DNA from 4 places in the Brenneria nigrifluens DSM 30175 genome. Region 3 is predicted to be linked to each of the others. Evidence: predicted binding sites of a transcription regulator. Region 3 holds the regulator's gene; each other region holds the start of a gene.
The links. Region 3 encodes LexA, which represses DNA repair genes until DNA is damaged. Its sites were predicted from a motif close to TNCTGTATGTACATACAGNA; they were not measured.
Positions count from the first base shown of each region.

Region 1: a site for LexA is predicted at 5,237-5,256, ahead of uvrA (excinuclease ABC subunit UvrA). Genes of this name have one in related genera too.
Region 2: a site for LexA is predicted at 4,396-4,415, ahead of umuD (translesion error-prone DNA polymerase V autoproteolytic subunit). Genes of this name have one in related genera too.
Region 4: a site for LexA is predicted at 6,458-6,477, ahead of sulA (SOS-induced cell division inhibitor SulA). Genes of this name have one in related genera too.

Region 1 is NZ_CP034036.1:840,979-848,558, forward strand. Features, by position in the region: gene EH206_RS03800 (YjhG/YagF family D-xylonate dehydratase) at 1-1,766, shown strand, start outside; gene EH206_RS03805 (gluconate:H+ symporter) at 2,080-3,426, shown strand; gene EH206_RS03810 (IclR family transcriptional regulator) at 3,472-4,230, opposite strand; gene ssb1 (single-stranded DNA-binding protein SSB1) at 4,549-5,094, opposite strand; gene uvrA (excinuclease ABC subunit UvrA) at 5,419-7,580, shown strand, end outside.
Region 2 is NZ_CP034036.1:1,414,281-1,421,860, forward strand. Features, by position in the region: gene EH206_RS06480 (gamma-glutamyltransferase family protein) at 1-1,435, shown strand, start outside; gene EH206_RS06485 (ABC transporter ATP-binding protein) at 1,525-3,369, shown strand; gene EH206_RS06490 (Hsp20 family protein) at 3,592-4,059, shown strand; gene EH206_RS06495 (DinI-like family protein) at 4,140-4,379, opposite strand; gene umuD (translesion error-prone DNA polymerase V autoproteolytic subunit) at 4,551-4,970, shown strand; gene umuC (translesion error-prone DNA polymerase V subunit UmuC) at 4,970-6,235, shown strand; gene EH206_RS06510 (hypothetical protein) at 6,385-7,059, shown strand; gene iraP (anti-adapter protein IraP) at 7,464-7,580, opposite strand, start outside.
Region 3 is NZ_CP034036.1:4,071,464-4,079,043, forward strand. Features, by position in the region: gene EH206_RS19125 (pirin family protein) at 84-785, shown strand; gene zur (zinc uptake transcriptional repressor Zur) at 895-1,404, shown strand; gene EH206_RS19135 (CsbD family protein) at 1,462-1,671, opposite strand; gene lexA (transcriptional repressor LexA) at 2,167-2,775, opposite strand; gene EH206_RS19145 (diacylglycerol kinase) at 2,886-3,251, opposite strand; gene plsB (glycerol-3-phosphate 1-O-acyltransferase PlsB) at 3,380-5,857, shown strand; gene ubiA (4-hydroxybenzoate octaprenyltransferase) at 5,901-6,716, opposite strand; gene ubiC (chorismate lyase) at 6,789-7,310, opposite strand.
Region 4 is NZ_CP034036.1:1,758,274-1,765,853, forward strand. Features, by position in the region: gene EH206_RS08095 (RpiB/LacA/LacB family sugar-phosphate isomerase) at 1-462, opposite strand, end outside; gene EH206_RS08100 (tellurite resistance TerB family protein) at 701-1,369, shown strand; gene fabA (bifunctional 3-hydroxydecanoyl-ACP dehydratase/trans-2-decenoyl-ACP isomerase) at 1,439-1,957, opposite strand; gene EH206_RS08110 (AAA family ATPase) at 2,049-3,776, opposite strand; gene matP (macrodomain Ter protein MatP) at 3,987-4,448, shown strand; gene ompA (porin OmpA) at 4,518-5,567, opposite strand; gene sulA (SOS-induced cell division inhibitor SulA) at 5,930-6,436, opposite strand; gene EH206_RS08130 (TfoX/Sxy family DNA transformation protein) at 6,659-7,285, shown strand; gene yccS (YccS family putative transporter) at 7,313-7,580, opposite strand, start outside.

The DNA.
Region 1 (7,580 bases), 1.7 Mb from region 3:
GCACCCAGGGCGGTATCCGAGATGCGGACGGCACGCCGGTGGCGCTGGGCTACCATACCGGCCACTGGGAAATCGGTCTGCAAATGCGCGCCGCCGCCGAGGAGATCGCGCTGCATCGCGGCGTGCCGTTTGCCGGCTATATCAGCGACCCGTGCGATGGGCGCTCTCAGGGAACCACCGGGATGTTTGATTCCCTGCCGTACCGCAATGATGCGGCGATGGTTTTTCGTCGTCTGATTCGTTCTCTTCCCACCCGTAAGGCGGTGATTGGCGTCGCGACCTGCGATAAAGGGTTGCCGGCGATGATGATTGCGCTGGCGTCGATGCACGATCTGCCGACGATCATCGTTCCCGGCGGCGCCACGCTGCCGCCGACGCACGGCGAGGACGCGGGCAAAGTACAGACGATCGGCGCGCGCTTCGCCAATCACGACCTGACGCTGGAAGAAGCCGCGATGCTCGGCTGCCGGGCCTGTGCTTCACCCGGCGGCGGATGCCAGTTTCTCGGCACGGCGGGAACGTCGCAGGTGGTGGCCGAAGGGTTGGGATTGGCGTTGCCGCATTCCGCGCTGGCGCCTTCAGGGCAGGAAGTCTGGCTGGAGATTGCCCGTCAGTCGGCGCGTGCGGCGCTGACGCTGGAGCGCAAGGGGCTGACGACGCGCGATATTCTGACCGACAAGGCGATTGAGAACGCGATGACGGTACATGCCGCTTTTGGCGGTTCAACCAATCTGCTGCTGCATATTCCGGCCATTGCCCATGCCGCGGGATGCCGCCTCCCCGACGTCGAACAGTGGACCGCCGTCAATCGCCGGGTTCCGCGTTTGGTCAGCGTGTTGCCTAACGGTCCGGTTTATCACCCGACGGTACGCGCGTTTCTGGCGGGCGGCGTGCCCGAAGTGATGCTGCACCTGCGCGCGTTGGGGCTGCTGCATGAAGACGTGCTGACCGTGACCGGCGAAACCCTGGGCGACAACCTGGCATGGTGGGAAAACTCGCAGAGGCGGAAAATATTCCGCGAGCGTTTGCAACAGCTGGACGGTATTCACCCGGATGAAGTGCTGATGAGTCCGGCGCAGGCGCGCGCCCGAGGTCTGACATCAACCATTACCTTTCCCGTGGGCAATATCGCCCCTGAAGGATCGGTGATTAAATCGACGGCGATAGACGACTCGGTGGTGGGAGAGGGCGGGGTTTACCGGCATACCGGTAAAGCCAGCGTCTTTGTTTCGGAAGAACTGGCGATTAAAGCGATTAAACAGGGCGATGTGCACAAAGGCGACATAATGGTGATTATCGGCGGCGGGCCGTCGGGAACCGGGATGGAAGAGACGTATCAGGTTACCTCGGCGCTGAAACATTTACCTTACGGCAAATATGTCTCGCTGATTACCGATGCCCGCTTTTCCGGGGTGTCAACCGGAGCCTGCGTCGGGCACGTCGGGCCTGAAGCCCTGGCCGGCGGGCCGATTGGCAAACTGCGCGACGGCGATATGATTGAAATTATCGTCGATCGCCGGAAACTGGCGGGATCGATTAATTTTATCGGCAGTGAGCAACAGCCGCTGACGCCGGATGAAGCGGCCGAGGTGCTGGCGAAGCGTGAAGCCCATCCTGATTTGCGTCCTCATCCTGAATTGCCCGATGACACCCGTTTATGGGCGGCGCTACAGGGAGCCAGCGGCGGAACCTGGAAAGGCTGTATCTACGATATCGATAAAATTATTGAAGTATTGCAAGCCGGAGTGAAGGCATTAAATAAATAATGCCGCAAAGATAATAATATAATTATTCAACTGGAAATAACGTGATGCCGTGTATTACCGTCTTGTTTAATTAAGCAAGCGGTAATATGCCGTCGGGTCGGTTTTATATTTAATCGCCGACGCGTTTTATATGATGTCTGTCATATTGCAAACTGCCGATATGTTGGCTGCCTGTCTGCGCCTTGAAATCAATCGGATATAGTGGTGAGAAATGAGTTTTATTTCAGGATGAGTAGGTCTGATTGTCAGGGAAAACTATAAATAATAGAAATCTATCTTGCCTTTAATAATATAAAAACCCGGAGTTACTGATATGCCATTATTTATTGTCTGTATCGGGATCTTTTTCCTGCTTATTTTAATCATGAAGTTAAAATTAAACACCTTTGTTTCCCTGCTTATCGTCGCCTTTGGCGTGGCGCTGGCGCTGGGCATCCCGCTCAACGGCGTAGTCAAGTCCATCGAGAAAGGGCTGGGAGGCACATTAGGCCATATTGCGCTTATTTTCGGCGTGGGCGCCATGCTGGGACGGTTAATCGCCGATGCCGGCGGCGCGCACCGCATCGCGGTGACGCTGATTAATCGGTTTGGCGAACGCCATATTCAATGGGCCGTGGTGATTGCTTCGTTTATTGTCGGGATTGCGTTGTTTTTTGAAGTGGGATTGGTATTGCTGATCCCGATTCTCTTTACCATGTCACGGCAATTAAACGTTTCCATTCTGCACCTGGGCATTCCGATGATTTCCGCGTTGCTGGTTACTCACGGATTTCTGCCGCCGCATCCTGGTCCGACGATGATTGCGGGGGAATATGGCGCGGATATCGGTACGGTATTATTTTACGGCATTATCGTCGGTGCGCCGACGGTGGTTATTTGCGGTCCGCTATTCAATAAAGTGGCGAAATTGATTGTTCCGGAAGGCTTCAGCAAAGTCGGGAATATTGATTCTCTCGGCATGCAGAAAACCTTTCAACTGGAAGACACCCCGGGATTCGGCATCAGCATATTTACCGCCATGCTGCCGGTCATATTGATGTCGATTGCGACGCTGGTGTCGATGGTGCAGCAGCAAATCGGCGTGCCCGATAGCCTGTTTACCGACATTATCAAATTCCTGGGCGACGCATCGGTCGCCATGATTATCTCTTTGCTGTTCGCCATCTATTCCATGGGGCTGAGCCGGGATATCGCGGTGAAAGATCTGATGTCTTCATGCAGCTCCGCTGCTGCCGGTATCGGAATGATGTTGCTGATTATCGGCGGCGGCGGCGCGTTCAAGCAGGTGCTGATCGATGGCGGCGTGGGTAGCTATGTCGCCGAACTGTTTTCCGGCACCTCGGCTTCCCCCATTCTGCTTGCCTGGGGCGTGGCGGCTATTTTGCGCGTTTCGCTCGGCTCCGCCACCGTCGCGGCCATTTCCACCGCCGGGCTGGTGATACCGACGCTGGCGCAAAGTCACGCCAATCTGGCGCTGGTAACGCTGGCCACCGGGGCGGGCAGCGCAATCGCTTCTCACGTCAATGATGCGGGCTTCTGGATGATAAAAGAGTATTTCGGATTGACGATGAAAGAGACCTTTGCGACCTGGACGCTATTGTCGACGCTGGTCTCAGTCTTTGGCCTGGCCTTTATCCTGCTGCTTAATATGGTGATTTGACGGGCTTGCTCTGGTATGGCTTGCCGCCATGTCGGAGCGGCAATTTCAACCTTCGTAGCCAAGGCGTCGGGATAGCTCTTTGGACGCGGCTTTCAGCAACACGATGTAGTCGTTGAATTCCGCGTCGGAAACGCGATTGGTCAGCGTCGACATACTGATTGCCGCGATGGCGCGACGGGCATGATTCCAGATAGGCACCGAAATACATCTCACGCCCTGTTCATTTTCCTGGTTATCCAGCGCATAGCCATTCTGGCGTACGAATTCCAGCGCTTGCAGATAGGTTTTCCGATCGACGATGGTATTGGGGGTACGCTGGGTAAATTCATAGTCCTGCAACAGCGCGTCGATCTCATTTTGCGGGTTGAACGCCAACAGCACCTTACCAATCGCCGTGGCGTGAACGGGTAAACGCCGGCCAATGCGCGAAAAGGTAATCACGGCCAGTTTCCCTTCGACTTTATCGATATACACCCCCTCTTTGCCGTCCAGAATGGCAAGGTGCGTGGTCTGGCCGGTTTGCGACGCCAAATCCAGCAGGTAGCTGCGCGCCTTTTCGCGAATATCAATGGAGTTCACCACCAGATTACCGCGTTCTACCAGCTTCATCCCTAATCGATATTTGCCGTTTTCACGGTTCTGATCGATATAACCCGCTACCTGCAACGTTTTCAGCAGGGAGTGCAGGGTACTTTTATGTAGACCCATTTGCGTGCTGATATCGGTAATTTTGATTTCAACATTATATTCGTCAAAAAGGTCCAGAATACGTAAAGCGCGTTCCACCGACTGGATGATTGGCATAGGAAAACCAACTGCTTATGAGGGGTAGGGTGAATTTTCGCATGGTACTACGTCGGTCAGGGTAAATCAATTTGCCGCGTTTGATCGTATAAGGGCGCGCCCCGCGGATTTCCTTGCCCGCGGGGCGGCCAGAGCAGGCTATTTCATGCCGGCGGCGATGGCGTCGACGTTATGTTTCCAACTCGAAGTCGATATTGCCGCTATCCAGGCGTCAGTACTAAAAGATACCTGGGTAGCGTCGCTTTTAAGCTTATTAAACTAATAAAGCCCCGAATTTCGGGGCTTTATTGATATGACGAAAAATATTTTAATGCCGGATCAAAACGGAATATCGTCGTCAAAGTCCATCGGCGGTTCGTTGCCTGCCGCCGGGGCGTTGTTCTGCGCCGGGCGCGGTTGCTGCGCTGGCGCGGCGCCGCCGCTGAACTGATTGCCGCCCTGCGGCTGCTGCGGCTGGCCCCAGCCGCCGGATTGCTGCCCGCCCGCGCCGCCGCCGGCCGGTGCGCCGCCGCCTTGACGGCCGCCCAGCATTTGCATGGTGCCGCCGATGTTGACCACCACTTCGGTGGTGTATTTGTCTACGCCGGACTGATCGGTCCATTTACGGGTTTGCAGCGAACCTTCGATATAAACCTGAGAACCTTTACGCAGGTATTCGCCCGCGACTTCAGCCAGTTTGCCGAACAGCACCACGCGGTGCCATTCGGTTTTCTCTTTCTGCTCGCCGGTTTGCTTGTCACGCCAGCTTTCCGACGTGGCCAGCGTGATGTTGGCAACCGCACCGCCATTCGGCATATAGCGAACTTCCGGGTCCTGCCCCAGATTTCCGACAAGAATCACTTTATTAACGCCTCTGCTGGCCATGCTCGTGTCTCCTGATGAATCACTTGATTTATCTTAAGTCTAAACCATCGATTTTAGCATGATACGAATTTCTATCATACCTGCGAAATAGCTTCAGCAATGAAAGTGCTGATTGCAGCGGTTGCATAAAAAATGCCCCAACAACTGGATATCCATTCAGCCTTTTTGGTGGTAGGCTATCCCGGTTCGGTGCCTTTATCGGCTGTTTCCGTCAACGCTAAAAACGCGCCTGGCGTTTTTTTTGTGCCATAATTGCATGTTTCGTACCGGTTGTCTCCGTCCGCGAGATAATGCAAAACCGTATTTATTCCGGGAAGTGTGTGAATGGATAAGATTGAAGTTCGTGGTGCCCGTACTCATAATCTCAAGAATATCAACCTGATAATCCCTCGCGACAAGCTGATAGTCATCACCGGATTATCGGGTTCAGGCAAGTCATCGCTGGCGTTTGATACGTTATATGCCGAAGGGCAGCGACGTTACGTTGAATCTCTCTCCGCCTATGCGCGCCAGTTTTTGTCGCTGATGGAGAAACCGGACGTCGATCATATCGAAGGGTTGTCGCCCGCCATTTCCATTGAGCAGAAATCGACCTCCCATAACCCGCGCTCCACCGTCGGCACCATTACCGAAATTCACGATTACCTGCGCCTGCTGTTTGCCCGCGTCGGCGAGCCGCGCTGTCCGGAGCATGACGTTCCGCTGGACGCGCAAACCGTCAGTCAGATGGTGGATAACGTGCTGTCTCAGCCGGAGGGCAAGCGGCTGATGCTGCTGGCGCCGGTGGTGAAAGATCGCAAGGGCGAGCACAGCAAAACGCTGGAAAATCTGGCGACGCAGGGTTACATCCGGGCGCGTATCGACGGCGAAGTGTGCGATCTGTCCGATCCGCCGAAGCTGGAATTGCAGAAAAAGCACACCATCGAAGTCGTCGTCGATCGCTTTAAAGTGCGCGACGATCTGGCGCAACGCCTGGCGGAGTCGTTTGAAACCGCGCTGGAATTGTCCGGCGGCAGCGCGGTGGCGGCCGATATGGACGACCCGACGGCGCCCGAACTGCTGTTCTCTGCTAATTTCGCCTGTCCGGTGTGCGGTTACAGCATGCATGAGCTGGAACCGCGCATGTTTTCATTCAATAACCCGGCGGGCGCCTGCCCCAGCTGCGATGGCCTGGGGGTACAGCAGTTTTTCGATCCGGCCCGGGTAATTCAGAACGCCGAGCTGTCGCTGGCGGGCGGGGCGATCCGCGGCTGGGATCGGCGTAACTTCTATTATTTCCAGATGCTGCGCTCGCTGGCGGAGCACTACAAGTTTGATGTCGATGCGCCGTTCGACAGCCTGGGCGAATCAGTCCAGAAGCTGATCCTGTACGGTTCAGGCAAGGAAAACGTCGAGTTTAAATATATCAATGACCGGGGGGATACCTCGGTGCGCCGTCACCCGTTTGAAGGGGTGCTGCATAATATGGAGCGCCGTTATAAAGAGACGGAGTCCAGCGCGGTGCGCGAAGAACTGGCGAAATTTATCAGCAATCGCCCTTGCGCCAGCTGCGGCGGTACGCGTCTGCGCGAAGAGGCGCGCCATGTGTTCGTTGAGCAGACCACGCTGCCGGAAATTTCCGATATGAGCATCGGCCATGCGATGAGCTTCTTTCAGAATATGCAGCTCAGCGGACAGCGGGCCAAAATCGCCGAGAAAGTGCTGAAGGAAATCGGCGATCGGCTGAAATTCCTGGTCAACGTGGGGCTGAATTACCTGTCGCTGTCGCGCTCGGCGGAAACCCTCTCCGGCGGTGAGGCGCAGCGTATCCGTCTGGCGAGTCAGATCGGCGCCGGGCTGGTCGGGGTGATGTACGTGCTGGACGAACCGTCCATCGGCCTGCATCAGCGCGATAATGAACGCCTGCTGGAAACGCTGATTCACCTGCGCAATCTGGGCAATACCGTGATTGTGGTTGAGCATGACGAAGACGCGATTCGCGCCGCCGACCATGTGATTGATATCGGCCCCGGCGCGGGCGTGCACGGCGGCGAGATAGTCGCGGAAGGGACGATGCAGCAGATTATGGCGGTGCCTGAATCGCTCACCGGCCAGTTCCTCAGCGGAAAACGCAAGATTGAGGTGCCGCAACGGCGCGTGCCCGCCGACCCGACCAAAGTGCTGAAGTTGATCGGCGCGAAGGGCAACAATCTGAAAGACGTGACGCTGACGCTGCCGGTGGGGCTGTTTACCTGCATCACCGGGGTGTCCGGCTCGGGTAAATCCACGCTGATTAACGACACCTTATTCCCGCTGGCGCAGCGTCAGCTTAACGGCGCCACGCTGGCCGAACCGGCGGCCTACCGCGACATTCAGGGGCTGGAGCATTTCGATAAAGTCATCGACATCGACCAAAGCCCGATCGGTCGTACGCCGCGCTCCAATCCGGCGACCTATACCGGTATTTTTACCCCGATTCGCGAACTGTTCGCCGGCGTGCCGGAATC
Region 2 (7,580 bases), 2.2 Mb from region 3:
CTGGATGCTGATGCTGCGCGATTACGGCACCATGAGCGTGCGCGAAGTATTGGAACCGGCGATCCACTATCTGGAGAACGGCCATCCGCTGCTGCCGCGCGTCGCCGCGACCATCAACGATCTGGGCGAATTTTTCCGCCGGGAGTGGCCGACCTCCTATGAAACCTGGCTGCCGGGCGGCGTCGCGCCCGCGGCGCTGTCAAACTTCAAAAATCCGGCGCTGGCCGCTACCTGGAAACGTATTATCCGCGCAGCCGAAGCCAGACCCGGCCGCGAGGCGGGCATTGACGCCGCGCGGGATGCCTTTTACCGCGGCTTTGTCGCCGAGGCGATCGGCGAGTACCTGAAAACGGCGGAGGTGATGGACGCCAGCGGCACGCGCCACAAAGCCGTGCTGACCGCCGAGGATCTGGCGAACTGGCGCGCCACCGTCGAGGAGCCGGTCACCTATGACTATCACGGCTGGACTATCGCCAAGACCGGGCCGTGGGGGCAAGGACCGGTGCTGCTGCAAGCATTGGCGCTGCTCAAGGGCTTCGATATCGGCGCGATGGATCCGGGCGGGGTGGATTTCGTCCACACCGTGGTGGAGGCGATGAAACTGGCCTACGCCGATCGCGAAGTCTATTACGGCGATCCCGCCTTTTCGCCGGTGCCGCTCGCCACATTGCTTTCGGAGGATTATAACCGGGAACGCCGCCGACTGATTGGCGCGCAGGCGTCGCTGGAATTGCGCCCCGGCCGCTTACCCGGTTTTGAAGCGCAGCACGATCTCACCATGACGATGCTGGACGCCATGAGCGGCAGCGGCGCGGTCTACGAGCCGACCATGTCGCACCTCAGCGAAAAACGCGGCGACACGGTTCATATTGACGTTATCGACCGCGAGGGCAATATGGTTTCGGTCACGCCGTCCGGCGGCTGGCTGCAATCCTCCCCGATCATTCCGGGGCTTGGCTTCTGCCTCAACTCCCGCGCCCAGATGTTCTGGCTGAAACCCGGCCTGCCGACTTCGCTGGCGCCCGGAAAACGTCCGCGCACCACGTTGACGCCGTCGCTGGCGCTGTATCAGGGCAAGCCGACGCTGTCATTCGGCACGCCCGGCGGCGATCAGCAGGACCAGTGGCAGCTGTCGTTCTTTCTGCGCTACGCGCATTTCGGCATCAACCTGCAACAGGCCATCGATCTGCCGCTGTTCCATACCGCGCATTTTCCCGGTTCATTCTATCCGCGTACCCGCCAGCCGGGCAATGTGATGATCGAAAGCAGTATTGGCGAAGCCACGCTGGCGGCGCTGAAGGCGCGCGGCCATGACATTTCCACCGCCGCCCCCTGGACCATCGGGCGTTTGACCGCCGCGCGCCGCGATGCCGACGGCCTGCTGCACGCGGCCGCCACGCCGCGCCTGATGCAGGCATACGCGATTGGCCGCTGATGGATTAGCCGACACAGGACGCCTATCGGACCAGCGGGTTTCCGCCGGTTCGATGCGCCGCCGACAGACGCCTGATAGTGAGGAAAAAGATGACCAGCAATGAGATAAAGCCAGCGCCGGAAACCGTGCTTGCGGTTCGCAATCTCACCGCCGCTTTCCGGGTGGACGGAGAATGGAAATCGGTTGTGCGCGATATTTCCTTCGAGGTAAAGGCCGGCGAGACGGTGGCCGTGGTCGGCGAAAGCGGGTCCGGCAAAAGCGTCACCTCGCTTGCCATTATGCGCCTGCTCGATCCTCGCTCAAGCCGCATTGCAGGCCAGATTATCCTCAACGGCAGAGATATCCTCTCCTTGTCGGAAAAGGAGATGCGCGCCGTGCGCGGCAACGAGGCGTCGATGATCTTTCAGGAGCCGATGACGTCGCTAAACCCGGTTTTCACCATCGGCAGGCAGATTTCAGAGGTACTGCGGCGCCATAAAGGCATGGGCAAAAGCGAAGCGCGGGCGGAAACCATCCGGCTGCTGGAAAAGGTGCGAATCCCCAACGCGCAGAGCCGTTTCGACGAGTACCCCCATCAGTTCTCCGGCGGCATGCGCCAGCGCGTTATGATCGCCATGGCGCTGGCCTCACGGCCCAAACTGCTGATTGCCGATGAGCCGACCACCGCGCTGGATGTGACGATTCAGGGCCAGATACTGGATCTTATCAAACAGTTGCAGCAAGAGGAGGGCATGGCCGTGCTGTTTATCACTCATGATATGGGCGTGGTGGCGGAAATCGCCGACCGCACCATCGTGATGTTTCGCGGCGATCGGGTGGAGAGCGGCGCAACCGGCGATATCTTTCATCATGGGAAACACCCTTACACCCGGGCGTTGCTGGCCGCGGTTCCCAAACTGGGTTCCATGACGGGGCGGGCATGGCCGCTGCGCTTCCCGCATATCGATATGGCAAGCGGAGCCATCACCGCCGCCAGAGATGTGCCGGATACGGTGGCCGGCGGCCAGACGCCGGTGCTATCGGTAAAGAACCTGGTAACGCGCTTTGATGTTCGCGCCGGTCTGCTGGGCCGCACCAGCGGCGCGGTACACGCGGTGGAGAACATCTCGTTCGATCTGTTTCAGGGAGAAACGCTGTCGCTGGTGGGCGAGTCTGGCTGCGGAAAATCCACCACAGGGCGTTCAATCACCCGGCTAATCGAACCGCGCAGCGGTGAAGTCACGCTTGATGGTTACGACGTGCTGAATCTCGATATGATCGGCCTGCGCGCCATGCGCCGCAGTGTGCAGATGATTTTCCAGGATCCGTTCTCCAGCCTCAATCCCCGCATGACGATAGGCGCCGCCGTCGCCGAACCGATAATCAAGCACCGGCTGGCGGCCCACGGCGAGGCGCGGCGACGGGCCGCCGACCTGCTGGAACGGGTGGGATTATCGCCGGCGATGATGGACCGTTATCCCCACGAGTTTTCCGGCGGCCAGCGCCAGCGCGTGGCGATTGCCCGCGCGCTGGCGCTCAAACCGAAGGTTATCATCGCCGATGAGAGCGTTTCCGCGCTCGATGTGTCGATTAAAGCGCAGATATGCAACCTGCTGCTCGATCTGCAAGAGCAGTTCAAGATTGCGTTTCTGTTCATTTCCCATGATATGGCGGTGGTGGAGCGCGTCAGTCACCGGGTGGCGGTGATGTGCCTGGGGGAAATCGTCGAGATCGGCCCGCGCGCGGCGATTTTCGCCAACCCGCGCCATCCCTATACCCAAAAGCTGATTGCCGCCGTACCGGTTCCGGATCCCTCGCGGCGCGGTTTTCGCCGCAACGCCGCCATCGATGAATTGCGCAGTCCCGTACGGTCGCTCGGTTATATTCATCCGCAACGGACTTATACCGAGGTCGGCCCCGGACACCTGGTGATGGAGAATTTCGCCTCTGGATGAAAACGAATTTTGCTCCATGTGTCTGGTATGCAGTCAGCGCTAATGGCGTTGATAACGGCATCTGATTGCGCTCAGGATTTGCCGATAAAAATGTGATACAGATCACTAAAAAGGGCGCTTGAAATTTTTTCCGCCGTCACCATGTTGTCTGGTAGACAAGCGATGCTTGCCTTATAGGTTGAACTTTTGAATGTCTGGTAACGTATATTCAGGAGGTTAATTATGGCGCTAAGAACCTTGTCGTTATTCCCTGACGTCTCCAATACGCTTTTTTCCGATCGCTTTAACCGCATTGACCGGCTATTCAGTCAGCTAACCGGGGATGCGCCTTTATCAACAACGCCGTCATATGATATCCGCCGTCTGGATGACAGCCGCTATGGCATCACGCTGAGCGTTCCCGGCTGGAAAGAAGACGAGCTGGATATAAAAACGGCGGGCGGACAGCTGATCGTTTCGGGTAAACGCGAAGAGGAAAATAATGCTGAAGAGGAAAACTGGCTGCATCGGGGGATTAGGCGTACGGATTTCAGCATCAGCTATTCCTTGCCTGAGCATGTGAAAGTGCAAGGGGCGGCTCTGGAAAACGGTCTGCTGACCATTGAGCTCTACCAGGAAATTCCGGAAAGCGAAAAACCGCAAAAGATCGCCATAGACAATCGCAGCAAGGCCATTGAACATCAGGCTTAATGGCCCGCTGACATCACATCGCGACAGGGCGCCTTTGCCGCGTCCTGTCGTTTTTTTTCAGTGGCTGAAAATCTTGCCGTCTAATCCGCCGTCATCCATTCATCGGCATCGTTAAACATCTCTTCGACCAGACGGTTCAGGATGGCTTTATCCGATTTGCTGGCGTCGGTATTAATCCCGTTCGCCTGCATGGCTTTCGCCGTGACCGCCGCGTCGGGGAATACGCGCCGCACGCGCTTTTCCAGCTCGCTCTCAATCAGGGCGTGGGCATTATTCAGCCCGGCAACATTGCGTTTATCGTATACAAGTTCAACAAACATGAAATACCTCATTATCAACTGTTTGGATATACAGTAATGGGGCGAGGCGGTTTTGAAAAGAGGATCGAGACAAAATAATCGCGACGCTATTTCCTGGCGCATTTTTTATCGTACCAATTGCATTACCGGCAGGCTTATTTATACTGTATAAAAAAACAGTATAGGTGTGTCATGTTATTGATAAGTGCGATTGAGAATCCTGACGAACTGAGTTTGCCATTGTTTAATGACCTCATCCCCGCGGGTTTTCCAAGCCCGGCGCAGGATTATGTCGAACAGCGTATTGACTTAAACAAGGTATGCGTGCGCCATCCCAGCGCGACATATTTTCTGCGTGTGAGCGGGGAGTCGATGGTCGAGGGACATATCAGCGATGGCGACCTGCTGGTCGTTGACAGCTCGCTTGAGGCCAGACATGGGGATATCGTGATTGCGGCGGTGGACGGCGAATTCACCGTGAAGCGGTTACAAACCGCGCCGCGCCTAGCGCTGATGCCGATGAACCCCGCCTATCGGCCCATTTATATCCACTCGGCTGATAGCCTGGATATCTTTGGGGTGGTCACCTACGTCATACATGCGACACGTTAATGTACGCGCTGGTTGATGTGAATGCGTTTTATGCGAGTTGCGAGACGATCTTCCGCCCCGACTTGCGCGGCCGGCCGGTCGTTGTGCTCAGCAACAACGATGGCTGCGTGATCGCCCGATCGGCGGAGGCCAAAAAACTGGGCATCAAAATGGCGATGCCTTTTTTCCATATCCGCGACCTGGTCAAGCGTTATGGCGTCGCTGTTTTTTCTTCAAATTATGCGCTCTATGCGGATATGTCCTGCCGCGTGATGACCATCCTGGAAGAGATGGCCCCCGCGGTTGAGGTGTACAGTATTGATGAGGCATTTTTAGATTTAACGGGGGTCGGCAACTGTGTGGATTTGACGCAGTTCGGCCACCACGTACGGGAGCGTGTTTTGCGGGAGGCTCATTTGATCGTCGGGATTGGGATCGCGCCGACGAAAACCCTGGCGAAACTGGCGAATTTCGCCGCCAAACAGTGGAGTAAAACGGATGGGGTGGTCGACCTCTCAAACGTCGATCGCCAGCGGAAACTTTTAAGCCTGATCCCCGTCGAGGAAGTCTGGGGCGTGGGGCGCCGTCTGTCGCGTAAACTGAGAAGCTCGGGCATAGACAGCGCATTGCAACTCTCCCAGTGCAGTTCGTCATATATTCGCAAATCTTTCAATGTGGTATTGGAACGCACCGTTCGCGAACTGCGCGGGGAGTCCTGCCTGGACGTTGAGGCGCTGGCGGCGCAAAAACAGCAGATCATCAGTTCCCGCTCATTCAGCTCGCGGGTCACTCACTATGATGATATGAGGCAGGCGGTTTGTTTATATGCCGAGAGAGCGGCTGAGAAACTACGGCGGGAGCGACAATATTGCAAACAGGTTTCCGTATTTATCCGAACCAGCCCGCATGCCGGGAACGAGACGTTCTATAGCAACCAGTCAATGGGCGTATTATCGATACCTTCCAACGACACGCGCGATATTGTCCGAGTGGCCGTTGAATCTTTGCAGCGAATATGGCAACCGAATTGCCGCTATATAAAAGCGGGAGTGATGCTCAACGATTTCTACAGCCGTGGAATCGCGCAGCTCAACCTGTTTGATAGCCATCAACCTCATCCGCACAGTGAAGCATTAATGTCGGCGATTGATAAAATAAACCATAGCGGTAACGGAAAGATCTGGTTCGCCGGGCAGGGCGTTTGCCAGTCGTGGGCAATGAAAAGAGAAATGCTCTCCCCGGCATACACCACCCGGCTATCTGATATCCCTACGGTAAAAATGTGATTATGTAAAGGGTGTGTGACGCCTGATCACTTCCTGTCGAGTCCAACTCAAAACCTGGAATTTTTGCTGATATTTCATGCCAATAGCTTCCATATTCGGTAGTATGAACACACCCTTTGTCGCATCGCCGTGCAGGGTAAAATGTAGTCATGGAAGCAACGGGTGTGGCCGTACGAGATATGGTACGTATATATTTTGAAATAGGAGTGTTTCAATTGAGAAGATTTGTGGGGTTGGCTGGGGTTTTATTATTAATGGGGTGTTCTACCCTCACGATGGTAAATGATTATAATAAGGATTTGACGGATTATACTGGCGACAAAAAAATAGGTGTTGCATTTAATATTCAAGACAACCAGGCCAGGGTTTATCCAGAGACCAAAAGCTGCATTGATTTATACTCAAAAAATAACGGTTTTGTTCCTGTCGGTTTTATTGATAATAATGCCTGGTCTGACGGGAAAAAGATTGGTATCCCCGAAGTGGATGGAATGAGTAAAAGAAGACAAGAATTCTGGGTTAATGCCAGTGATAACCTGGCGGTAAGGGTTCTTTATACCGGAAAAACCGGTGCAACGAATATCTTTTCGCCTAAAGTAGCCGTAGCGGAAAGCATCATCGTTTTTAAACCTGAAGCCGGTGCATTCTATTACGTAACTGTTGATTTTGAGCATCAGGATCCTAAAACGGGTAAGTATTTAAGGATTTATAAGATTGTTGATAATGGCGACGGGAAAAAAGACCTTAAACATGTCGAGATGCTGAATATCCATAATTGCCCGGGCCAACAACCCTGGTATACAAAGATGGGTGCCGTTATTTAACATTAATTGCTTACCATTGTAACCAATAGCTTTTATGTATCCCGGTATTTTTACCGGGATGCTGAAAATGGATAGTTTTTTATATTCCGCATTGATACTGTCTCTCAGCAAGTTACGAACGCCTTCGACTCATCTATTTACCCAGTTTCCTACTCGTAGTCCCGGTACTCGCTCAAACTCACGGCGGACATTATTGGTTACCAGTATCAGTGCGGATGAGCGGATATCAAAACCATTTTCCAGCACTTCCTGACGGGCGGCAAAACCTTCAATCACCGTCTGGTTGATCCCGGCTACTCATGAAGTCAGACGTTACGCTTACTCTTTCAAACCAGCTTGTAGTGTCTTACGCTATAGCGTCGTCTCACTGTTATCAGATACGGAAGCCGATAATTATAGGGGCTTTAATCAGTGGCAGTCTGTCCTGGAAGCGCGTTTAAAGACTCATAATCAATTTCAGGATCATTCTCTTCAAGTAACTGAGTTAATGACAGAAGGCTATTAAATTCATTCAGAAGTAT
Region 3 (7,580 bases):
ATACCCACCAGATTAACTAGCTAACAATCGAGCGTCCACACAATTACTATCTGTTTAAGAAATAATTATCCGGGCTTACCACCATGATCATAAAAAGATCGGCAGAACAGTGCGGTCAAGCCGACTATGGCTGGTTGCAGGCGCGCTATACTTTCTCTTTCGGCCATTACTTCGACCCGCAACTGCTGGGTTATGCATCGCTGAGGGTGCTGAATCAGGAAGTGCTGGCGCCGGGCGCTTCGTTCCAGCCGCGCACTTACCCGCGCGTCGACATCCTGAATATCATTCTGCAGGGCGAGGCGGAGTACCGCGATAGCCGCGGCCATCATATCCACGCCCAAACAGGGGATGTGCTGCTGCTGGCGACGCAACCCAACGCCAGCTACAGCGAACACAATATCAGCGCGAACCAACCACTGACGCGTATGCAGCTGTGGCTGGATGCCTGCCCGACGCGGGAAAACAGCCCGCAGCAACGGTTGACGCTGCATAAAACCGGACTCAGTTTACTGGCCTCGCCGGAGGGGGAGCAAAACAGTCTGCAACTGCGTCAGCAGGTGTGGATCCATCATCTGGCGCTACAGGGAAATGAGCGACAGACCATTAAACTGAATGGCAATCAGGCTTATTTCCAGTTGTTGCACGGCTCGGCGGCGGTTAGCGGTAACAGGCATGATGGCGACAGGCTAAGCTGTGGCGATGGCGCGTTTATCCGCCAGGAAAGCGGGCTGACCATTCAGGCTGAGACGCCGCTGCGCGCTTTGCTGATTGATTTGGTGGTTTAAGTTTTCGCTATCCATCTTTACCGGCTGGTGAACGTCACCGGTTCTGCCTTTTCTTGCAGCCGTGGTAAGATATCGGCTTGGTTCCTTTATACGTCAGGGTGATATGGCAATGGATTCAACCAATCAGGACAAACTACTTGCCCAGGCTGAACAGATTTGTCAGCACCGCGGCGTACGTTTGACGCCACAGCGGTTGGAAGTGTTACGCCTGATGGCGCAGCAGTCCGCAGCGATCAGCGCATACGATCTGCTCGATCTGCTGCGCCTATCCGAACCGCAAGCCAAACCCCCGACGGTTTACCGCGCATTGGATTTTCTGCTGGAGCAGGGATTTATTCATCGGGTGGAGTCAAACAACAGCTATGTGCTTTGCCACCACATCGAAAATCACAACCATACTTCAGCGCTGTTTATCTGCGATCGCTGTGGCCTGGTCACCGAACGCCAGACAAAAGGCGTAGAAGACAGACTGCGTCAGTTGGCACAACAGGCAGGATTCACCTTGCGCCATAGTATTATTGAAGCACATGGATTATGTGAGGACTGTCAGGAAGTGGCATCCTGTAAACAGCCCAAATATTGCGATCACGACCACACGATTCCCATCAAAAAACGATAGCCCTCACGATCGCTCGTAAGGGCTGGCCGGGGTATCCCCTGGTAAGACGAACCTGAGTTACCAGTGGTATTTGTGACGACTTTCCCAGTCATTTACTTCTTTCTCTGCTTTTTCTTGCTCGTAACCATAGCGTTCCTGGATTTTACCAACCAGTTGATCACGTTTGCCTTCAATGACCGTTATGTCATCATCAGTCAATTTCCCCCACTGTTCTTTTGCTTTACCTTTAAACTGCTTCCAGTTTCCGCCAGCTTGGTCTTTATTCATAATATATATCTCCAATCTTGGGTTCAGATCGGCATACGCTAACCGGCTGCCTATGCCTCTTGTCGTCAGTTCCGGATCAATCATTTCAGTAAGCGCCATCATAAACTTCCTGTAAGTTTTCAATTGTTCACGATGACCCATCAACCAATATCGACAAATGTGCTTACCTTAATAGAAATTATAGACAATAATTTCGCATTATGTTTTTAAAGCGGAGTTTGACACCGAGTAATTAACTTTTTACAGCAAAACAATTAAAAAACATAAGGGAAACAGAGGATAGCTGTATTGCTATAGTTAACTGCCTGAATGTAACTAAATATACGGTGATGAGCGTGCTCAATAAGAGCGGGAGGGCAGAAGGCGCCGATATACAGACAACTCACTGAAATACAGATGATAAGGGAAATATTTAAATGACATCGCCCCGAAACCGAGGCGGTAGCTGAGAAATATCAGAACAAACAGTGTTACCGGCTAGTCAAAGACGTGAAATCAGCTCCAGTCGCCGTTGCGAATAACGCCGACCGCCAGCCCTTCAATAGAGAAATTCTGTTGCCGCAGGTCGACGACAATAGGGGAAAACTCTTCGTTTTCAGCCAGAAGATGTACGATACTACCTTGTTTTTTCAAGCGTTTTACCGTGACCTCATCTTCAATTCGGGCCACCACCACCTGTCCGTTACGGACGTCCTGCGTTTTATGTACCGCCAGCAAATCACCATCCATAATACCGATATCTTTCATCGACATTCCACTCACGCGCAGCAGGAAGTCGGCGCTTGGTTTGAACATGGACGGGTCAACCTGATAGTGACACTCGATATGCTGCTGAGCCAGCAGCGGCTCACCCGCCGCAACGCGGCCAATCAACGGAATGCCGGCCTCTTCTTCCATCAGCAGGCGAATACCGCGCGACGCGCCGGATACCATTTCAATGACGCCTTTGCGCGCCAATGCCTTTAAATGCTCCTCGGCGGCATTTGGTGACCGAAATCCCAGCTGCTGGGCAATTTCCGCGCGTGTCGGCGGCATACCGGTCTGTGCAAGATGATCGCGGATCAGGTCATAAACCTGCTGCTGTCTGGCTGTTAATGCTTTCATTCCGCCCCCTGGTTGTTTATACAGTCTTGCTGTGAGTATATACAGGTAATCAATAATTGGGAACCGAAGATATGAGTAAACCACGGTTTTTTATTAATTTATGCAATCCCTTATGCAAAATTCTGCCAAAGGATGCTGCCCCACACCACCGCAGCCAACAGAATGGCGACCAGCACCGCGGCCGAGCCCATGTCCTTTGCCCGGCCGGATAGCTCATGATGCTCAAGGCCGATACGATCGACCACCGCTTCAATCGCGCTGTTAGCCAGCTCAAATAGCACGATCAATACCACCGAGCCGATAAGCAGCAGTTTTTCAACCAGGGTAACCGGCAGCAGACAGGCGACGATCGCCCCGACAATCGTCAGCCAGGTTTCCTGACGGAACGCCGCCTCATGTCGCCATGCCTGCTTCAATCCCTGCAGGGAATAGCCGGTTGCCTTGATTATCCGGGTCATCCCCGTTGCCTTATTCATTCCTTCTCCAATTATTTATCAGCGATCGGTCGCATTTTAACGCGCAACCGTTGTCTCATCACAACAGATCTCCAGCGCAGTTTCTGGTATCCTTGCGACGCATTGCTAACAAGAGGCTTCAAGTTGTTATGTCAGGTTGGCGTAAAATTTACTATAACTTACTGAATTTCCCACTCAAACTATTAGTGAAAAGTAAGGTCATACCCACAGATCCCGTGGCTGAACTGAGGTTGGATCCCTCGCGCCCGGTTCTCTATGTATTGCCTTACAATTCGCAGGCGGATTTACTGACGCTCAGGGCAAAATGTCAGGCGCTAGGTCTGCCGGATCCGCTACAACCGGTGGATATCGGCGGCGTGCGGCTGCCCAGTCATGTTTTCATTAATGACGGGCCGCGGGTTTTCCGCTACTACGTTCCGAAACAGAAATCGGTAAAACTGTTTCACGACTATCTGGATCTGCACCAGGGCAACCCTGAACTGGACGTGCAGATGGTGCCGGTATCCGTGATGTTCGGTCGCTCTCCCGGCCGCGAAGGGCAAAGTCCTGCTACGCCGCATTTGCGGCTGCTTAACGGTATCGAGAAATTTTTTGCCGTACTGTGGCTGGGGCGGGACAGCTTTGTCCGTTTCTCCAGTCCGGTATCGCTGCGCTATATGGCAACCGAGCACGGCACGGATAAAACCATTGCCCACAAGCTCGCCCGCGTCGCCCGCATGCACTTCTCACGCCTGCGTCTGGCCGCGGTGGGCCCGCGCCTTCCGGTGCGTCAGGAGCTGTTTAATAAACTGCTTAATTCCAAAGCGATCAAAAAAGCCATTGATGACGAGGCGCGCAGCAAGAAGCTCTCCCATGAGCGGGCGCAGCAAAACGCCATTGCCCTGATGGAAGAGATCGCCGCCGACTTTTCCTACGAAGCCGTGCGCTTATCGGATCGCGTATTAAGCTGGACCTGGAACCGCCTCTATCAAGGCATTAACGTCCATAACGCCGAACGCGTGCGTCAACTGGCGCAGGACGGGCATGAAATCGTTTATGTGCCCTGCCACCGCAGCCATATGGACTATCTGCTGCTTTCCTACGTGCTCTACCACCAGGGGCTGGTTCCGCCGCACATCGCCGCGGGGATCAATCTCAATTTCTGGCCTGCCGGTCCGATCTTCCGCAAATTGGGAGCCTTCTTTATTCGCCGTACGTTCAAAGGCAATAAGCTGTACTCCACCATTTTCCGCGAATATCTGGGCGAGCTATTTGCCCGCGGCTACTCCGTCGAATATTTCGTCGAAGGCGGACGCTCACGCACCGGACGACTGCTGGAACCGAAAACCGGTACGCTGGCCATGACCATCCAGGCCATGCTGCGCGGCGGCACGCGCCCCATTACGCTGGTGCCCATCTATGTGGGCTACGAGCATGTTATGGAAGTCGGCACCTATGCGAAAGAGCTGCGCGGCGCGACGAAAGAGAAAGAAGGATTTATCCAGATGGTGCGCGGTCTGCGTAAGCTGCGTAACCTCGGACAGGGTTATGTGAACTTCGGCGATCCGCTGCCATTGACCGCCTATCTGAATCAGCACGTGCCGCAATGGCGCGAGGCCATCGACCCGATTGAAGCCCAGCGCCCAAGCTGGTTATCGCCGACGGTGCAGGATATCGCGATGGATATCATGGTGCGCATCAACAACGCCGCCGCCGCCAATGCCATGAACCTCTGTTCAACGGCGCTACTGGCTTCTCGCCAGCGCTCCCTTACCCGAGAGCAAATGCACGAACAGCTGGACTGCTATCTGCAACTGCTGCGCAACGTTCCTTACCATAAAGATATCACCGTCCCTAAAAAGACGCCGGATGAGTTGCTGGAACACGCGTTGAGTATGGATAAATTTGAAGTCGAAAAAGACAATATCGGCGACATCATTATTCTGCCGCGGGAACAGGCGGTGCTGATGACCTATTACCGCAATAATATTCAGCATCTGCTGATCCTGCCGTCGCTTATTGCCAGTATGGCGATCCACCATCGCCGCATTACCCTGGGCGAACTGATCCGCCAGATTACGCTGGTTTATCCCCTGCTTCAGGCGGAACTATTCCTGCATTACAGCCAGGAACAGCTGCCGGAGGCGTTGTCCGCTCTGACGGCGGAACTGACGCGGCAACAGCTGCTGAGCGCCAAAGAGGATGAGTTGCTTATCAACCCCGCGCGCATCCGTACGCTACAGCTGTTAGCGGCCGGGGTGCGTGAAACCTTGCAACGCTATGCGATTACGCTGTCATTGCTGGGATCAAATCCGGGCATCAATCGCGGAGCGCTGGAAAAAGAGAGCCGCAATATGGCGCAGCGGCTGTCGGTTCTGCACGGTATCAACGCGCCTGAGTTCTTCGACAAAGCGGTGTTTTCCACCCTGGTCGCCACCCTGCGCAGCGAAGGCTACATCACGGATAGCAGCGAGGCGGCGCAGCGGGATATTCTGGAGATCTACAATATACTGGGCGATTTAATCACCCCGGAAGTCAGATTGACCATCGAGAGCGCCAGTACGCCGGTGCTGGCGGTGGCCGACAGCGAAAAGCCGACAAACGAAGAGAGTTCTCCCGCGGCGTAATGCCTAAAAAGAAAGGCGGCGCTTTCGCCGCCTTTCTCTCCATTTACAGACCGCACAACACGCCGACAAACAGCGTCATGCCGACATAGTTATTATTCTTGAAGGCCCGGAAACAGGCGTCCCGCTCGCGTCCGGCAATCAACTTCTGCTGGTAGACAAACAGCGCGGCGGCGACCAGCAGGGCCAGATAAAATACCGTCCCCAACGCCGCCATATACCCCATCGCCGCCAGCAGCGACAGCATGACCAACTGCAGCAGGCCGATAATCAAGGTGTCAAAACGGCCGAATAGGATAGCGGTGGATTTGATGCCGATCTTGAGATCATCGTCGCGGTCCACCATCGCATACTGGGTGTCGTAAGCCACCGTCCAGCAGACATAAGCCAGAAACATCATCCAGCAGGTTGCGGGCAGAGACTCGCTCACCGCAGCGTACGCCATCGGTATAGACCAGCCGAACGCCGCCCCCAGAACAAACTGGGGCAGGTGGCTGACGCGCTTCATAAACGGGTAGATCCACGCCAGCGCCAGCGCGGCGACGGAAAGCCAGATGGCCATCATGTTCAACGTCAGAACCAGGCCGAACGCCAGCAGCACCAGCACCACAAACAGCACCTTGGCCGACTGCTCGCTAACCATGCCGCTGGGCAGCGGGCGCGAGGCCGTGCGCTTTACGTGCCCGTCAAAATGGCGATCGGCATAATCATTGATGACGCAGCCCGCCGCCCGCATTAAAAAGACGCCGGCGACGAAAACCAGCAATGTCCACGGTTCAGGCGTTCCACGCCCGGCCAGCCATAGCGCCCATAACGTCGGCCATAGCAGCAGCAGAGAGCCTATCGGCTTATCAATACGCATCAACCGACAGTAAGCCAGCCACTTCCCCGCGGTTACACTTCTTTCCAACGTATTAATCTCCTAAATTGCCGGCTAGCCTTCACGGCTATCCATAAAATAAAGCGGCGCCTGTGGTAAAAACAGCTCGGTCAACAACAGTGGATGGCCGGAAAGACGCAAACGGGAACGACGCGCCCACAAACCTTCGCCGCGTCCGGTATGGATATAGTCACGCGTCAGGGCATCATGCTGAAACAGGTAGCGCCCCAGCGGTACGTTGCCGATGTTCATCAGCGCGGCGCCCGCATCGTCCAGCGTTTGTTGGGGTATCAGGGTGCGGCCAAACAGCCAGGGACGCCCGTCGCCATAAAGCATGACTTCACGCAGCCAATAACGTTCACTGACGGGCAGATGCGCGCGCTCGTCCTGCAACGCCTGCGGAGGGATAAAACGCTCATTGCGGACAGTCACCGTCAGGCGGTCGCAATAGCCGTCGAGACGCTGCGTCATTGATGCGGTTTCCATCAGCCAATCCCCGATGTGCGCAGGCATCATTGCGGGATGTTCGCTAAACCATTCAACAGTGTGCAGGGAAATTTGCGCATTATAGGACATTATCCCTACTCCACTCAGGGTTGCTTGGTGAATAAAGTAAACGTCTCATATTGTAGCGCAGAATAGCGCCCTGATAACACGCTCTAAACCAATTGATACCTGATACGGTAACATTTTTGCAATTTTCCGCGGAGGAAAGGCGTTACGAAACGGCATAGCGCTCGGGAAAATAATCGGAGGCAGGCGGGTTACGCAAATAGAAAAGGCACCGGCCGGCGATAATCAGCCAGACAGTGCCTTTTGCGGGAGAAATGACGCTAAACCCGACCA
Region 4 (7,580 bases), 2.3 Mb from region 3:
GTTGCGCTGTTCCGGAATAACGCGGTCGCGCGGATAACCCTGACCGCCTTCACATTCGAACAGTTTTTCGAAGATATATTGCAGGTTCAGCTCCGCGCCCCAGCCAAAACCTTTGGCGAAGGGCAGGGAGATGGCGTTACCGTCGTTGATCTGAGCAAACATATAGCCATCGGAAGGATCAACCACCAGACCGCAGATCACGCCAGGAAAAGAGTTACAGGCCAGCATTGCGCCAGCGCCGGTGCCGCAGCCGGTTACCACGTAATCAGCGGCGCCGGAGTTGAGTAGAATCGCGGCCAGAATACCGTTCTGCACATAGGTCAGCGGTGCGGCATCTTCGGCAGAATATTGACCGTAGTTGAAAACAGTGTGCCCCAGCGGCTCGACAACCTTGGTCAAGGTAGCGGCAATCAGTTCATTCTTGGCAGCCTGGCTGTTCTCATTAATCAGAGCAATTTTCATGTTCGTTCCTTTTTTGTGACAGACAACTACATTTTTTTAAAACCACATTTCAATTTATTGGATTCAGTATACCGTTTCAAAAATAAAGCGCAAACCATCGCAGCAAAGAATGCGGGCGGTGATAAAAGGGTCCTATACTTTTCATTGATATACATAACCTGACAAAAAAACGTCTGCCAGGTTTTACTATGGCATTGCGGTGTGAATGTCTGTAACGCGATTTCCTTGAGGTGGAAAAATGAATAATTGGATACAACAGATTCAGGGGCTATTAAGCTCCGGCTGCTCGAAGCAGGGTAATCATCATCAGAGCGGCAGGAATGGTAATCTGGGCGATATGCTGAAACCTGCCGCACTAGGGGGACTGGCCGGTGTGTTGCTATCGAATAAATCGGCCCGGAAAATAATGGGATCCCTGGGTAAGAACGCATTGATTATCGGGGGCAGCGCCGCGGCCGGCGTTGTGCTATGGGATCAGTATAAAAAGCGGGTTCGGGATACGCATCAGGACGATCCGCAATTTGGCGTGCAGTCATCACCGGACAATATACGTGCGCGGCGTTTGATTCAGGCCTTGGTGTTTGCGGCCAAGAGCGACGGTCATATCGATGACGCGGAAAAACAGCGGATTGATGAAAATATCCGCCAATTACAATTGGGCAGCGAAGCTCAGCGGTGGGTGCAGGAGGCAATAGCGCAGCCGCTCGATCCGGAGTTGTTAGCCAGAGATGTCAAGAATGAGGAAGAAGCGCTGGAAGTCTATTTTCTGAGCTGTGCGGTGATCGATGTCGACCATTTTATGGAGAAAAGCTATCTGGACGCCTTGGCCGCGTCGCTTAAGATCCCTCAGGATGTCCGTCAGTCGATCGCCAATGAAATGAATAATCAGCAACAGGCGGGCCAGTAATAATAGGTCGGAACGCGGCCTCGGTTATCGCGGGCGAACGGCCAGATGGCTTTTCGCCCGCGCATACGATCAGAAGGCGCTTGTATCTTTGAACAAGCCGACCTTCAGTTCATTTGCCGTATAGATTAAGTGGTCGTCTACCAATACTTCACCATCGGCGATGCCCATAACCAGGCGGCGGTTGATGACGCGTTTGAAATGAATACGGTAGGTGACTTTTTTAGCGCTGGGCAAAACCTGCCCGGTGAATTTTACTTCACCCACGCCTAAGGCGCGTCCTTTTCCTTCGCCGCCCAGCCAACCCAGATAGAAGCCGACCAACTGCCACATGGCATCCAGACCAAGGCAGCCAGGCATTACGGGATCGCCGATAAAATGGCAACCAAAGAACCACTGCTCAGGGTTGATATCCAGTTCCGCTTCCACATAGCCTTTGCCGTGATTACCGCCGTCTTCGGTCATTTTTACCACCCGGTCCATCATCAGCATATTGGGCGCCGGCAGCTGTGGTCCTTGCGGGCCAAACAGTTCACCGCGGCTGGAGGCAAGAAGGTCTTCTTTTGTATAGGATTCGCGTTTATCTACCATGTTCTCTGTAAGCCTTGTTTTAGTGAAGCACGCAGGTTAGCGTACAGATGTACGCCGAGCAAGCCCGTTACGTCTGGTTAAACCAGTTTGCTTAACGGAAAAACCACGGGAAACGCCGTCGTTCCTGCGGGTTGAGTTGTCCGATTCTTTCACGGATGGCGGCCAGCAAATTGGGCTGGCGAGTATCGTCATAAGCCAGATTTGTCAGTAATGATATCGCCTCCGGCGCGTTTTCCACCGGGAAAAGATGGAATTGACCTTCACGAACGGCGGCTACGACGTCTTCTTGCAGACATAAGTGACGCAGATTGGCCGCAGGTAGTATTACACCCTGTTGACCGGTTAAACCGCGACGCTGGCAAACTTCAAAGAAGCCTTCAATTTTTTCATTCACCCCGCCGATAGGTTGAACATGACCGAATTGATCAACCGAACCGGTTACGGCAATCTGCTGATTAATCGGCTGCAAGGCGAGAGCGCTGATCAGCGCGCTCAGTTCCGCCAGCGAAGCGCTATCGCCGTCAACTTCGCCATAGGATTGTTCAAAAACAATGGAGGCGGAGAAAGGAAGCTGTTGGTCAAGTTCTAACTCGGATATCAGGAACGCCTGCATAATCATCATGCCTTTGGCATGCAGATTTCCGCCAAGTTCAGCTTTGCGCTCAACATCGGTGAATTCGCCGTCACCGGGATGGACCACACAACTGATGCGGGTCGGTTCGCCAAACGTCAGCGGATAACCAGGATATTCCAGTACGGAAAGCCCGTTGACCTGCCCGATAACATACCCATCCGTTTCAATCAGGATTTGGCCCAGTTCAATTTCATCCTGCATACGTTCTCGCAGATAACCTTCGCGCCAGCGGCGGGCCGTTACCGCGTCGATAAGTGTCTGAGCATTGATTTCCTGACTTTGCGTATATAGCGCGGCGTGCTTAAGCTGGTGGGTCAGCCATAGCGGGCATAATGGCAGGCAGCCCTGATCGCCGCTGTAACGCACGGCCAGCTTAAAGAATTCAGGCCATGCATCGGCAGTCAGCAAAGGCAGATTATTTTCCATACACAGTGAGTTGATATAAGCGCACCAACGCGCCATATCGTCGCTTTCAATCAGCTGTAGCTGTGTTTCAAATTCACCGTATACGGACACCCCGCCTAATTCCGGCTCCATGTCATGGATATCACCTAAGCTTTCCCGATCGCCGAGAATGATTAAGCGAATATCCATCGGCATTGGCGGAATATCGACAGGCAGCGGTTTGCGCTCATCCGGGGAAAGCCAGCGATATACCCCTTCGACAATAATTTGTTTCAGGCGTAACCACATTAACGGCTGTGCCAGTAATGCCCTGGCGGAAAGGATCAGCGTGCCGCCGTTTGCCTGATGGATCAACCCTGGATGGAGGGTGACCTCATCGCGAAAATAACGCACACATCCAAATAATTGCTCTGCTTCAACCCATTCCTGACTGCAACAGGTGCTCTGTGAGGCAAAATTGTCGCTAGCCTGGGTTGCCGGCCGTATCTGAATATCACCGCCTTCTATGATGTATTTACTACCGTACAACGAGTCGGATTCAGGTCGGATGGCTTTCACGGCACGTTCAATCAGCGCTATGTATTCGTTATTCTCCTGTGCCTTCAGCAGCATAAAGCGCGCAGGCGCGCGCGGGTGGCAAAAAAGCATCAAACTGTCGGCCAAACGCGGTTGGATAGCGGAAAATTCAGCAGAAGTAAGCTGTGCGGCCTGATTGAATAACGTTTGATAAGGCGTATGGTTGGGCAGTAAATGCTGCCATGCGAGTTGGTTACTGGTCAAAGTGTCAAATGTAATCGTCTGAAGGAAAAGCGTGATTATACAAGAATAATGCGGGCTGCACATGTGGAGCGTCATATGATAAAAAATGATCGGACTCAATTAGCCTTATTTGGGTAAAAAACAGCCTTAAAAATAGCGGCAAGGGTAGTGAAAGCCGGAAAAAAACTGCTATGCTAAGGTCAACGTTACACGGTCACTGAAGACATAAATATGAAATATCAACAATTAGAAAATCTTGAGTGCGGTTGGAAGTGGAAATATCTGGTGAAGAAGTACCGGGAAGGTGAGCAGATTACCCGTTTCCTGGAGCTTAGCGCTGCTGAGGAGTCGGTGAGTTTACTGCTGAAACTGGAAAATCAGCCGGTTAAGGTATTGGAATGGATCGAACAGTGTATGAATCCAGCACTGGAAAACCGCATGAAGCAAACTATTCGTGCGCGGCGTAAACGTCATTTTGATGCGGAGCATCAGCATACCCGTAAGAAATCGATCGATTTGGAGTATCTTGTCTGGCAACGTCTGGCGGGACTGGCGCAAAGGCGGGGAAGCACGCTATCGGACACCATTGTGCAACTGATTGAGGACGCCGAGCATAAAGAGAAATACGCCAGCCAGATGTCGCTGTTGAAACAGGATCTCAAGGCGATTCTGAATAAAGAAAAAAGCGACTAGTTAAATACGGTTATTTGTTTATAAATAAAAAAACCTCGCCGAAGCGAGGTTTTTTTTCAGCGATAACAATTAAGCCTGAGGCTGAGTTACCACGTCTTTGATGCCTTTAACTTCGATTTCTACACGGCGATCCGGTGCCAGGCAGTCGATCAGCGCAGCGCGTGGTGTCACGTTGTCGCAGGTAGAACCGGTAACCGGGTTTGCTTCACCGTGGCCGCGAGCGGAGATTTTGTCTGCCGGGATACCTTTGGAAACCAGGTAATCGACAACGCTTTGTGCGCGTTTTTCAGACAGCGCCTGGTTGTACTGGTCGGAACCAATACGGTCGGTGAAGCCCAGAACGACAACAGAGCCGTCTTTCGGATCCAGAGAACTCAACTGAGAGTACAGTTGATCCAGTGATTGCTGGCCTTCCGCTTTCAGCGTGGATTTGTTGAAGTTGAACAGTACGTCAGACTTCAGGGTGAAACGCTTGGTTTCAACCACCGGCGCCGGAGCCGGTGCCGGAGCCGGAGCTACGTAGTTGTCATCTTGACCGAAGCGGTAAGAAACACCAACGCTCAACAGGCCATTGTCAGGACGACCGCCAACGGTAGCTGCGTCGCCGATGTTGTTAACCCATTGGTATTCCAGACGAGTTGCCCAGTTTTTGTCGATGGCATATTCCAAACCAGCGGCAGCCAGCGGAGATACGCCGGTGTCGTTGTTGCTGTGACCGAGGTCATCACTGCTATCGACACGCCAAATAAAACCACCCAGACGGGTATAAACGTCCAGATCGGTGGCGACCGGATAGCTCAGTTTAGCTGACAGTTGAACGCCTTGCGCTCTATAGTCGCCGTGGTAAGTGCCGGTATATTTCATACGGCCCAGCCAGTCATAACCCAGTTCAAAGCCTAAATATTGATTGGCTTGGTAACCGAGGAACGCACCAGCACCCAGTTGACTTTCATCCGGGTTGTTGCTTACTCGATAACCATTGCCATACAGAGAGGTATCGTGGTACTGGGACCAGCCCAGTTTACCACCGGTATACCAGGTATTATCTTTAGGTGCGGCTTGAGCTACGGTAGCGAAGCCCGCCAGTGCCACTGCAATTGCGATAGCTGTTTTTTTCATTTTACGCCTCATTATCATCCAAATCGGCAATTAACGCGGGTGGTTAATAGACCTTTGGTTAAAATCCTTTAACAGGAGACCTTGCTCTTATTTATTACTCACTGCCAAGTAGATTGGCATTATAAAAGAGCAACTCCAGCGTGTTAAAGTCTACAACGTGATGAGAAACTTACAAGTATGATGTGATGAGCATCATAGAAAAATTAACGCTTCATACACATTTACTAACAAATAGTAGATGATTTTGACAGATATGACCGGTTTTATTTTTGAATGGAAATATCAGAACCCCCCGGAATGCCAGCGTTGCCGGGTAATATTCTAATTTTACGCCAAACCGGATGAGAATATTCTTAATTTACTTAATGATACAATGTTGAGTGAATTTTCAGGCTGGGAAGCAGTCTATAGGGGCCAAAATTCGTGTTTTCCGGACGCATGATAAAGCCATAAGAGTTTCCTGACAGGGCTGCCTGGCGCAATCTTACCTTCTCTTTTTCCGTCAGATCGTCGGGTAGCCAGCACAGCACCGCACTATAATTTCCCGTCAGCAAAGCTTTTTCCATGGCATCAACCGTCAATAGGGGGTTGATATGATTTAGCTGAACGATTTTATCCAGCGGCAGCCCAGACTGCTGTAACCAGGGGCGGCTAAGCTTCTGTTGGGGAGACAGCCAAAGCAGCCAGCGTGATTGTGCACCCAACTGTTGCAAGAGCGGCAGCAGTATATAGGTGACTATGGGTTGATCGGCGTTGTAAACAATTTCGCTGATCATTCCACCGCCAGACAAAGAAGACGCCGTAGCTGATTGGTTAGCGGAAAATGGCGACGACTGATCGTTGTAAGAATTGAGTGACTGAGTACGCATAATGAGATCCACCCATAGTGTTGCTGTATGCATATACAGTATCTTTTGTGTGGGTGAAAATCAACCTGATTTTTTCAAAGCGCTTCGCATATTCAGCATGCAACGCTCAACAGACCCATTTTATGTTTGAAGCTGCCTTTGCCCTGTGATTAATTACATGTTCCTGTAATTGATAGTCCAATCTGACAGGGACAGATTATTTCAATACTAAGGATTACGGTAATGAAACAGTTAAGCGAAAAAAGGATTTTACAGTCTAAATGTCATTTTGCGTCTTTGGGGGAGATCACCTCGCGCTCCCAATTTGGCGGTTACAGCATCGCAGCAAATAAAATTATTTTTGGGGTGGTGTCGGGGGGCGAGCTCTATCTACGCGCCAGCAAGAACGATGAGAAGCATTTTCGCGATCGCAATATGCCCCATCTGGTTTATACCAAGCGCGGAATGCCATTTCCATTGAATTATTATCTTGTCGATGAGTCCCTATGGGAAAACCATGCGCAGTTGTTGCACTTTGCCGGTATGTCCCTGGCGGGCGCGCAATATGATAAAGCGGCCCAGAACCGATGCGGGCGCTTGAAGGATTTACCCAATCTCAATCACGATCTTGAACGTCTGCTATGGAAGGCGGGCATAAAGAACATCGATGAGCTACAGCAATATGGCGCTAAAACCAGCTATCTGAAATTGCGGGAAGTCAGAGCCAATCTGAGCGTCAATATATTGCTGGCGCTTGCCGGTGCGATATGTGGTACGCATCAGGCGGCATTGCCGAAAGGCATCCGCAAAGAGCTGCTGGAATGGTACGAGCGTCATGCGTCATCCTCGCCTAAAGGGCACGATCGTTGAGGCACAGCGCTTATTCGTTGACTTTTTTTACTGCTTAATCATCTCATTTTTCAATTGAGTAAGTTTGGGTAAGAGTTCAATGAGTAGGCCAATCTGCTGAATAACCAATAGCGCTTTGCTGTCTGGTTCCGGCGACAGGGATTGGATGCGGTCGGTTATAGCATTCAATTCCTGGTTTATACGCGGGTTTTCCATCTCCTGATGATGCAACGCATCGTCAACGTAACCAACGGTATCATCAAGTAATTTAAGAATTTCCGCCGACGAAATTTTTTCTCGATGCGCGCCTAACGTG